2 regions of the Legionella bozemanae genome follow, and region 2 is predicted to be linked to the other one. Evidence: riboswitches for the same ligand, from Rfam matches in the RefSeq annotation. Region 2 holds a riboswitch; the other holds the start of a gene.

Region 1 (4,435 bases), 2.1 Mb from region 2:
CTTTATAGAGTATAAAGTGAGCAGGGATTTGTTCTTTCTCTGTAAGAAGGCCCTGCCCCAAGTAGTTAGGTTTGGCTGTGGCTTGTTCATAATAGATATGACTTAATTGCCAAGTTGCTGTAGCCTCTAAATATATCGCATTCTTATGGCGTAATCGGCCTAAAAAATCCCAATCAAGCGCTCGAACATAGGAAAACCAAGGCGCTCTAAATCCCGCATCGGTAACAATAATAGGTTGTACAGAGCTCGGTAAAATAGCTTTTAGATTATTTAAAAATTCTTTATGAGTTTGATGGTTATTTTGTTTTTTCTGTGGATGACATTCTTCGTAAATCACAATCGAGCGTCCTTGCATCGACAAGGAGGCTCTCAATAAATAGAGTTTAGTCTGCGAACATATACAGCTCCAATCAACATGAATCCAGGGGCGTCTTTGTGCTGCTAGTAGATAATGACTCATTGTCCTATAAAATTCAATCGCTTCTTTTTGTAATCGCGTATTCCCTAATAAGCGGTCTATCCTTTTTATATTGCTGCGAGTCTTAACTTTAGTATGAGGCAAATGACGGCCAAGCGATGTCAGCGTTAATTTATTTACCTTAATTAACGTCGATGAAGCCATGATTAAATTGTGTAAGCGTGATTTATGAATAAAAGGTAATTCTTTTGCTAATGTTTTGTGTAATAATTGCATCAGGTGCATGACGTCGATCTCTTATTGTTGTGGAACTCTATTGGATCATAATCCGTCATGCACTTTCAATACCATTATTCCTATATTTCAATGCCTTAAACCAAATTTTTTTGTCTATCTCTCAGGCATAAAGCGCGGTAGGTAGGGGATTAAATTTCGCGTGGATCGCTCAGGAACAAACCGCGAATTTGCCGCATTGTTTGTAACTACCACAGTACTGTTGGCATTCAATTCTTTTATTAATTGAATGACGTCTCCATCACATAAGCGGATTCCCGAATGGAGGGATGGCTTGTGGGGCTTGATTTTAGTTTAGTTGAGATGACCGTATTCGAGTCTCGTGCAAGCAGGTGCAAAAATTGGGTTACATTTTCTGTATTATCTTATTATCTAAAGCAATGATTAATTGCTTTATCATTGCAAGCAATGCTCTAGGGGAGGCAACAGAAACAGGCGACTGTACTATTCTTTCCGCGAATGGTTTTGCATAAGCTTTAAATAATCAGGCCAGGAAGTAGGTTTTGGGCGCACCAATACTGTCTTCTCGCACCAATTTGTTGCTCATGATAATTAAGGAGGTCATCATGGCTGAGAACGCCTGATAGCGACTTTCTTGGGCGGAACGCATTTCATTCAGTGTTTTTGATGGACCTAAGAACAGTGCATGGGCAGTATTCAGTCCGGTTTTAAGAGCTCCAGAGAAAAATAGAAACATGGTGTCCTATAAAAGCGCTGAATGCACTAAAAAATGATCTTATAGATCAAGTAAATTACATTTTATCCCTAATGATTTTCCCTAATTCATTAAATGGATTATATTAAAAGTACATAGAACAAGGAGTGTTTTATTATGATAAAAAAATCTCTTAAAAATTTGAACGTCCTAGTCCTGCTTTCTTTTTCAATGCAAGCTTTTGCTCATGATACGATTCGAGTTGATGTAAAAACCAAAGAGAAAACAGCGGCTGCCTTGGGTTTTACTGTGGATGGTAAACGATCCGGGTCTCGGGGCAAAATCCATTCGGGCAAAGGACCAGTAAATAGGGAATACATATTTGGGTATAGAAAAAATTCCGCATTTGGCCCCGATGTTTTGTGTGGTTCTAAAGTGCTAACTAAAGACAGTACGGTGACTTTAGTGATGGTAGGTGATCAGTGCTCCATTGTAGTAAATTAAATAGGAGCTCAAATTAGCAGTCATTTTACAGGAGGCTTGCAAGAGTTCTTTATCGGGCGGCTAACCCTGCATCTTCAATCATTTGTTCGTAAATCAAAACCAGAACGGAACCTTGATGAACTTCCAAAACGATTTCAGGCAATTGAGTTCGATTAAAACATGATGTCTTTCCTGGAAAGGAAAGTGGCGTGTTATTGAGTTCCCATTGTAACCCTTTTGAAGATAGAGTTGCTTTAGGTATTCCCATTAATGAAATTTTTGTCTGAGTAGGTAACAAACAATTCATCTTGGATTGTTCATGAAGAACAAAACCTCTTAGGGGGGGAGCGTATAAAAGGCAGTTTGTTTCCATGAAGATATTCATGTTATTTAGTATGTGATCCAAATAGCCACCATTTATGCCAACAATAATGGCAGGTAGTAAATCATTATCTTTTAAATAATACATTGCTTTTTGGTAATCACTTTGATTTTGATTTGGCGAATGAAGAAAAGGATGGTTTTCCAGAATCATTGGGTGGACAGAATCCAAATCTCCAGTAATTAATTGAGGGCGGATTCCACGTTCTAATAAACTGTTTGCGGCTCCATCAGCGGCAATGATAGGTAAGTTCATCCGATTAAAAAAAGAGGATTCAGGCAACTCTCCATTGAGGCATAAAATGGACTGATATCCTGTTAAATTAATTACATCGTGCATCATAATGTCTTTTTAAGAGAATAAGTAGCAGACTGACAAGTAAACCCACTACATTTGCACTGAGCACAAAAAAGGAATCGGTACTACTCCCATAAATAATCCATGCTACAGAACAAACAAGGTAATTAATCAACATGATCATGGAGAGATCTTGGGTTGACTTCGTTTTTAAGGATTTGATAATTTGCGGTAACAAACCAATAAAAGAAGTAATAAAAGCAACAATACCCGAAAACAAAACAATAGACACATTTTCCTCCGCTCAGACGAATGAGATCAGGTTCAAAGGGTTGGTTTATCCTCTCAGCCGTAATTGGCACCCCCAATGTACAAATATTATTCTACCATGAAAGTGTTTCACGCCAAAAGTAAATTTAGAAATGAAGTACTGTTTTTTCTTTTCTGACGCCTTCTTCTGCTTAGATGAATCGATTTGATGATTTTATTAAACCATCAAATTTGATTTTAAACCGATGTAGTTGATTTTATTAATAAATGATTGCGATCTCATCTAAAATTAAATAAAAAAAACATATTGTTAATATTTTGTTAAGGTTAAAGTTATAAAATTTTGCCCATAAATTAAACAATTAAGGGTAAATTATGGGTAAAGTAATTCTTATTCATGCTAATTGTAAAAATCCTACTGCAAAAGGTGATTTTGCTTTTGCAGGTAATATGGCAAAGGACATGGTCCGCGAACTTGCCAAACAGAATATACCGGATATTGACGTTGTTTTAGTCAGTACACTTGATGGTATCCCTCGATTTACAAGTATGTATGGCGCTCCCGTGGATGGTCGCGTATCCATCGAAGGGACTAGTGTTGGACTGTCTTCTTTAGAGACGTTTGATGCAGTTGACAATACAGTTGTAGCTTTTATCGATGCCAACCGTTGTAAGCATGCTCCAGGAGATATTATCAAACGAGTTCTTTCTCCTGACAGTAAATTCTTATTTGTAGGGAATGTAAACCAGATGGCTTTTGCAGATATGTTCACGCAATCCCTTTATCGCATGCAAGCCAAGATGGATCAATCAGGACTCTATGATTCTTTTGATGATCGCGATATGTTGATTGGGAGCGCTGGTCTTGGATCAGATAGGTTAGGCATACCCTCGATTACCAAAGCAGAAGATTTACCTGCATTATCAAGCTCCGACCAGGCAAAAGTTCCTACAGGTAATTATGGATTTATGTATCTTGCCGCAGTAGATTCTTCTAAGGATTATAAATTAATCGCACAGTACATTAAGTTAAGTGATCAAGACAAGTACATTCTTGTTGGGGAGTTCGGGAGTAAAAAGTCTGAAATTAGATATGCTTATGAACATGATTTGACTTTGACTACTTCCAAGCCTCTGCCGACAATTGAATACCATCAATCATTACCAAGCGGGGTGATGCGGCAAACGGTTGCTCATTCAACAAGCTCATTGGTTTTATCAACTGGCGTCACCAGTACTCTGGAAGCAATGCGAGACAAAAAGCTGCCTTATTATCAAGATATGGATAATAATACGCAATTTGTTGCGGCTTATTTAATTGCAGTGAAGTCATTAGTTTCGAGTGATACCTCCTTATTCGGAGCATTACCCGACATGATTATTGAATTGTCAGACTTGCTTTTTGCTAATAAACCACTAAGCCGTAAGGATATGGAACGTACCGATAGTTTGTTAAAACTGGATTCTGTAAACTCAAGATTAGTGAGTGCGAACCAGACTATTATGGATCGGGCAAGCGGAAAAATCGCACCAAAACTTCTTACTTTTATCGGTGACACACGAAAAACGAAAGATCCAGTACAACTTGCTACAGTTTGTGCTTCATTGCGTAAATCGGGTGAAATGGGTAGCCCGG
Region 2 (4,435 bases):
TATGGAGCCGCAAAAACAAAGGCTTCAATGGTTATATAGCGCCAAACGAACAATAATGGATTCAGCACCCAGGTCCGAAGTCGATCCGACTAAAACAATGAAGTAACACGTTTAAGAATACTTCTCTTTAATTTCTGTCTCACATTGCGGCTATCCCCGCGGACAAGCCCTAAGCGATCCACACGAAATTTACCTCCCTACGTACCGCGCATAAAGCGCAGTACGTAGAAAGCTGAGTATATTTCATTTAAAAACATAAAATTACATTCAAATTTTGCGTGGCTCTCTCAGGGACAACCCCGCGAACAAGTCGTAGGGGGGGACGTCGAAGTAGAACTGGGCTGGTTTTGCAGCGATGTGTAGAAGATTCAGCTTTAATTTGTAGGCAATCTCTTATTCAATAGGGATGATGAATCATTGTATTCCGTGTATAATATCGGCAATTTATTTTCAGGTTGCTCTATGAATAAACAGGATTTTTACTTTGATTTACCTCCAGAATTAATTGCGCAGTATCCTTTGGCTCATCGCAGTGATTCGCGTCTTTTAATTTATAATCGTCAAAAAGATGAATATGGTCATTATCAGTTTCGCGAAATAGCTGATTTTTTAAATCCTGGCGATTTACTGGTTATGAATGATTCCAAAGTGATTCCTGCTCGACTTTATGGTCATAAAACTACTGGTGGAAAAGTTGAGCTATTAGTGGAGCGTATTACAGGCGAATTCACTTTTCTAGCTCATATTAAAGCCAGTAAAGCATTAAAGGCCGGGTCAATTATTAAGTTAGAACACAATAAAGAACTCGAAGTCCTTGATAGGAAAGATGATCTGTTTATATGTAAAGCAGATATCGACGTTTTGCAATTATTAAATGGAATAGGGCACATTCCATTACCCCCCTACATTACCCGAAATGATGAAATTTTGGATCAGGATCGTTACCAAACAGTCTATGCAAAATATGAAGGATCTGTCGCAGCTCCTACGGCTGGCTTACATTTCGATGAATCTGTATTGTCCAGCTTACATTCCAGAGGAGTTGCTGTAGCTTATCTTACTTTACATGTAGGAGCAGGAACATTCAGACCTGTTCGTTGTGATAATATCAAAGACCATAAAATGCATAGTGAGCAATTCACAATTAGTCCGGAATTATGTGCTGCAGTACACGCTACAAAGGCAGCGGGAAATCGAGTAATTGCAGTAGGTACAACTGCTTTGCGCAGTCTAGAGAGTGCAGCACAAAATGGAGTATTAACTGCATGCAGCAGGGATACAGACATCTTTATTTACCCAGGATATGAGTTTAAGATTTGCGATGGGTTAATGACTAATTTTCATTTGCCTGAGTCTACCTTGCTCATGCTGGTTTCAGCTTTTATCGGCCACAAACAAGCAATGAAGCTCTATCAAGAAGCAATCAAAAAAAGATACAGATTTTTTAGTTATGGTGACACCAGTTTATTGCTGTAAATCAGGAGATCAGGAATGTTGGCTGCAATACAGAATTTTATACCTGTTTTAACTTCAGAGGCAGGTTTATGTCTTACAATGGCAAATTGGCACGAAGTAAAGATAACCGCGGCATCCTATTCTTTAGAACATTTGTTATATAAACCAGGTCAGGCAGTCCTCGAAAAAATACCTGATTTAGCCCGTTACTTGGCTTGTCCCGGGAAAGTGGTCATTAATGCAATGTCACTTATAGCTAATAAGGAAAAAGTTTATGTGCTCAAATCACCCTATGATGGCTCTAGAGTTAAACTTACTTTAGAGAAATTAATCGATCTTGTCCATCAATTAAAACCTAATGCTATTATTTTACCTCAAAATATCCTGCGCGATTTTCCACAAATCTGGGATAATTGGGATGATGCAATTGTTCCATTTATTCATGTTCATGATTTGCAAAAATATGAGGTAGTTAAACCCCATGGGGTTTATTTTAATATTTTGGATGAGCTGAATTGGGAACAATTAGAGCAATGGTCTCATTTAGCACGTTATGTTATAGGACGTTTTGATCCTGAGTTAATTAACCGTTTGCATAATAAGGGAATAGAGTTTATTGAAACAGATGAGCCTGCCCAAGCAGCGGCTCAAGGAAAGGTTTACAGCCAGGCAGGAACCGTGGATTTAACTGATTCAAAAACACAGATGCAATTTGAAATGATTGATGGAGATTGCGCTTGCCCCACTTGTTCACAACAATTTACTCGGGCTTATCTGCATCATCTATTGCAACACACCCCCTTATTATGTCAGCGATTTTTAATTCAGCATAATGTGTTTCATGTGCAGAATTATTGTTCTTCTTGAAATATTTTTAATCTTATTCTTATAAACGGTCTTTCCCGCCTTCGTGGGAAAAACAGCCTATATTTTTAAATTCATGGTAGCGATCTGACCTCTCCCATAAATGGGAGAGAGGGATAATATTTGACAGTTTTTCCCATACACGATAGCATTACCAACAATTTGATGGCGCGGGGTGTCGTGATAAACGTCTGAGAAATACCCGTTGAACTTGATCTGGTTCGTACCAGCGTAAGAACGCCTTAAATCTGTATTCATTTTAAATTGATTGCTCCCTTAAAGAGTCTCATCTATTGGCTATTTTTAAGAATCATTGCTCTGAATACAGGTTCATTTCTTCAATTAGGCCTTCACTCGATATCTTTTGCCATCCTTTATTTTTTAATTAATACAAGGAGTCATGGCATGAGTGCGTTATCAACAAGAACAACTCTATTACTTAATTGGTATGCAAACCCTTATCATACCCCAATTTTTGTTGCCCATTCATTAGGGTATTACCAGCAAGAAAACATAAAACTTGCGATTTTGGAGCCTAGTGATCCTGGCGATGTTACTGAAATTGTGGGTATGGGGCATGTAGATTTTGGAGTTAAGGCTATGATTCATACCTTGGCTGCTCGCGCAAAAGGCTATCCTGTAACTTCAATTGGCACATTGCTGGACGAGCCACCAACAGGTCTTATTGCGCTTAAATCCAGTGGTATTAGCTCATTTCAAGATATTGTCGGCAAACGAGTAGGTTATATTGGCGAGTTTGGCAAAATCATTATCGATAATTTGGCAAAGTTAGCGGGTATTGAGCCCTCAAGTTATGAGACAGTGCGCATTGGTATGAATGTGACTGATGCGATTTGCCGCGATATTATCGACACAGGTATTGGTTTTATTAATTTTCAGAAAGTTGAATTAGAGCATTTACGTGGTGAAACTGTATTTCTGCGCCTGGATCAGCTTGCAGGCCTAGGTTGCTGCTGTTTTTGTTCCATTCAATTTATTGTGCCAGAACGGATGTTAAAGAATCCTGAAACCATTAAAGGATTTCTCAAAGCTACACAACGTGGAGCCGCCTTTACCACTGAAAATCCGGATGAAGCTTATGAACTTTTATGTCGTATGAAACCTCAATTACGAACCCCCATGTATCATACAATATTCATCCGCAGCTTACCTTTTTTCTCCCGTACGCTTTTAAATGTGGAACGTGATTGGAATAAAGTAGGACGATTTGGCAAACATTTAGGAGTAATTAATGAGTCTTTTGCGGTGAATGCGTGTTATACAAATGAGTTATTACCTAAGATGCCTCATTCTGATTTGGAGCCTATCGCGTGTTGCGTGGGTGAATAAAGATAAATCGCGGCCTAGGTGTTTGTAGCCTGGGTGCAATAGGGCTATTTTTGAGTGATTCTAATTAAATGAAAAATGCTGTTGTGGTAGGTGCTGGGATAATGGGATGTTTGTTGGCTTTGCGCTTACAAAACGAAGGCTGGCAAGTAACATTATTTGAAGCAGAAACTTCTTTCAATAATTGCAGCAATGCAGCAGCAGGACTTTTGGCTCCCCTGTCTGAGCTTGATAAGGCGGAGCAAGTGATTTTTAATTTGGGGATGGAATCGGTTGAAATATTATGGCCATCCATTCTCAATCAATTAGTAGAACCCGTATATTTTCGTCAACAAGGTAGTCTTGTAGTGCATCATCCACAAGATAAAGCAGAATGGCAGCAGTTTAGTGCCAGAATTGTTAATAAATTAAGTGATTCATGTTACCAGTTCCTCAATGATGATTTATTAAGTCAGCTTGAGCCAGAACTTCGTCAATTTAAACGAGCCTATTATTTCCCTAAAGAAGCACAGCTTGATAATCAGACTCTGTTGCCCGCACTTAAAAATCATCTTTGCAAGCAAGGTGTTATTTGCAGAGACCATACTTTTGTTTCTTCTGTCTATCCAGGAAGGGTAGAAGTAAGGAATGAATCATATCGATTTGATTGTGTTTTTGATTGCCGAGGCTTAGGGGCAAAAACCTCTTTTCCACATCTGCGTGGACTGCGTGGGGAACTTATTTGGTTGCATGCACCTGAAGTTCAGCTACAAAGACCTATTCGGCTCTT

The links. A riboswitch is a leader RNA that binds a small molecule or an ion and turns the genes downstream of it on or off. The one in region 2 is predicted to bind thiamine pyrophosphate.
Region 1: it holds a riboswitch for thiamine pyrophosphate, as region 2 does, so the genes downstream of both, DY223_RS14875 (SemiSWEET family sugar transporter) here and DY223_RS05385 (ABC transporter substrate-binding protein) in region 2, are expected to answer to the same signal.

The regions. Positions count from the first base shown of each region.
Region 1 covers NZ_UGGY01000001.1:3,340,620-3,345,054, reverse strand. The annotation lists gene DY223_RS14895 (IS4 family transposase) at 1-694, opposite strand, end outside; gene DY223_RS14890 (hypothetical protein) at 1,197-1,409, opposite strand; gene DY223_RS14885 (hypothetical protein) at 1,545-1,871, shown strand; gene DY223_RS14880 (thiamine diphosphokinase) at 1,921-2,571, opposite strand; gene DY223_RS14875 (SemiSWEET family sugar transporter) at 2,555-2,821, opposite strand; TPP riboswitch at 2,808-2,905, opposite strand; gene ankY (Dot/Icm T4SS effector AnkY/LegA9) at 3,175-4,435, shown strand, end outside.
Region 2 covers NZ_UGGY01000001.1:1,261,062-1,265,496, forward strand. The annotation lists gene DY223_RS19405 (hypothetical protein) at 1-106, shown strand, start outside; gene queA (tRNA preQ1(34) S-adenosylmethionine ribosyltransferase-isomerase QueA) at 463-1,476, shown strand; gene DY223_RS05380 (tRNA-guanine transglycosylase) at 1,492-2,322, shown strand; TPP riboswitch at 2,481-2,574, shown strand; gene DY223_RS05385 (ABC transporter substrate-binding protein) at 2,725-3,669, shown strand; gene DY223_RS05390 (FAD-dependent oxidoreductase) at 3,738-4,435, shown strand, end outside.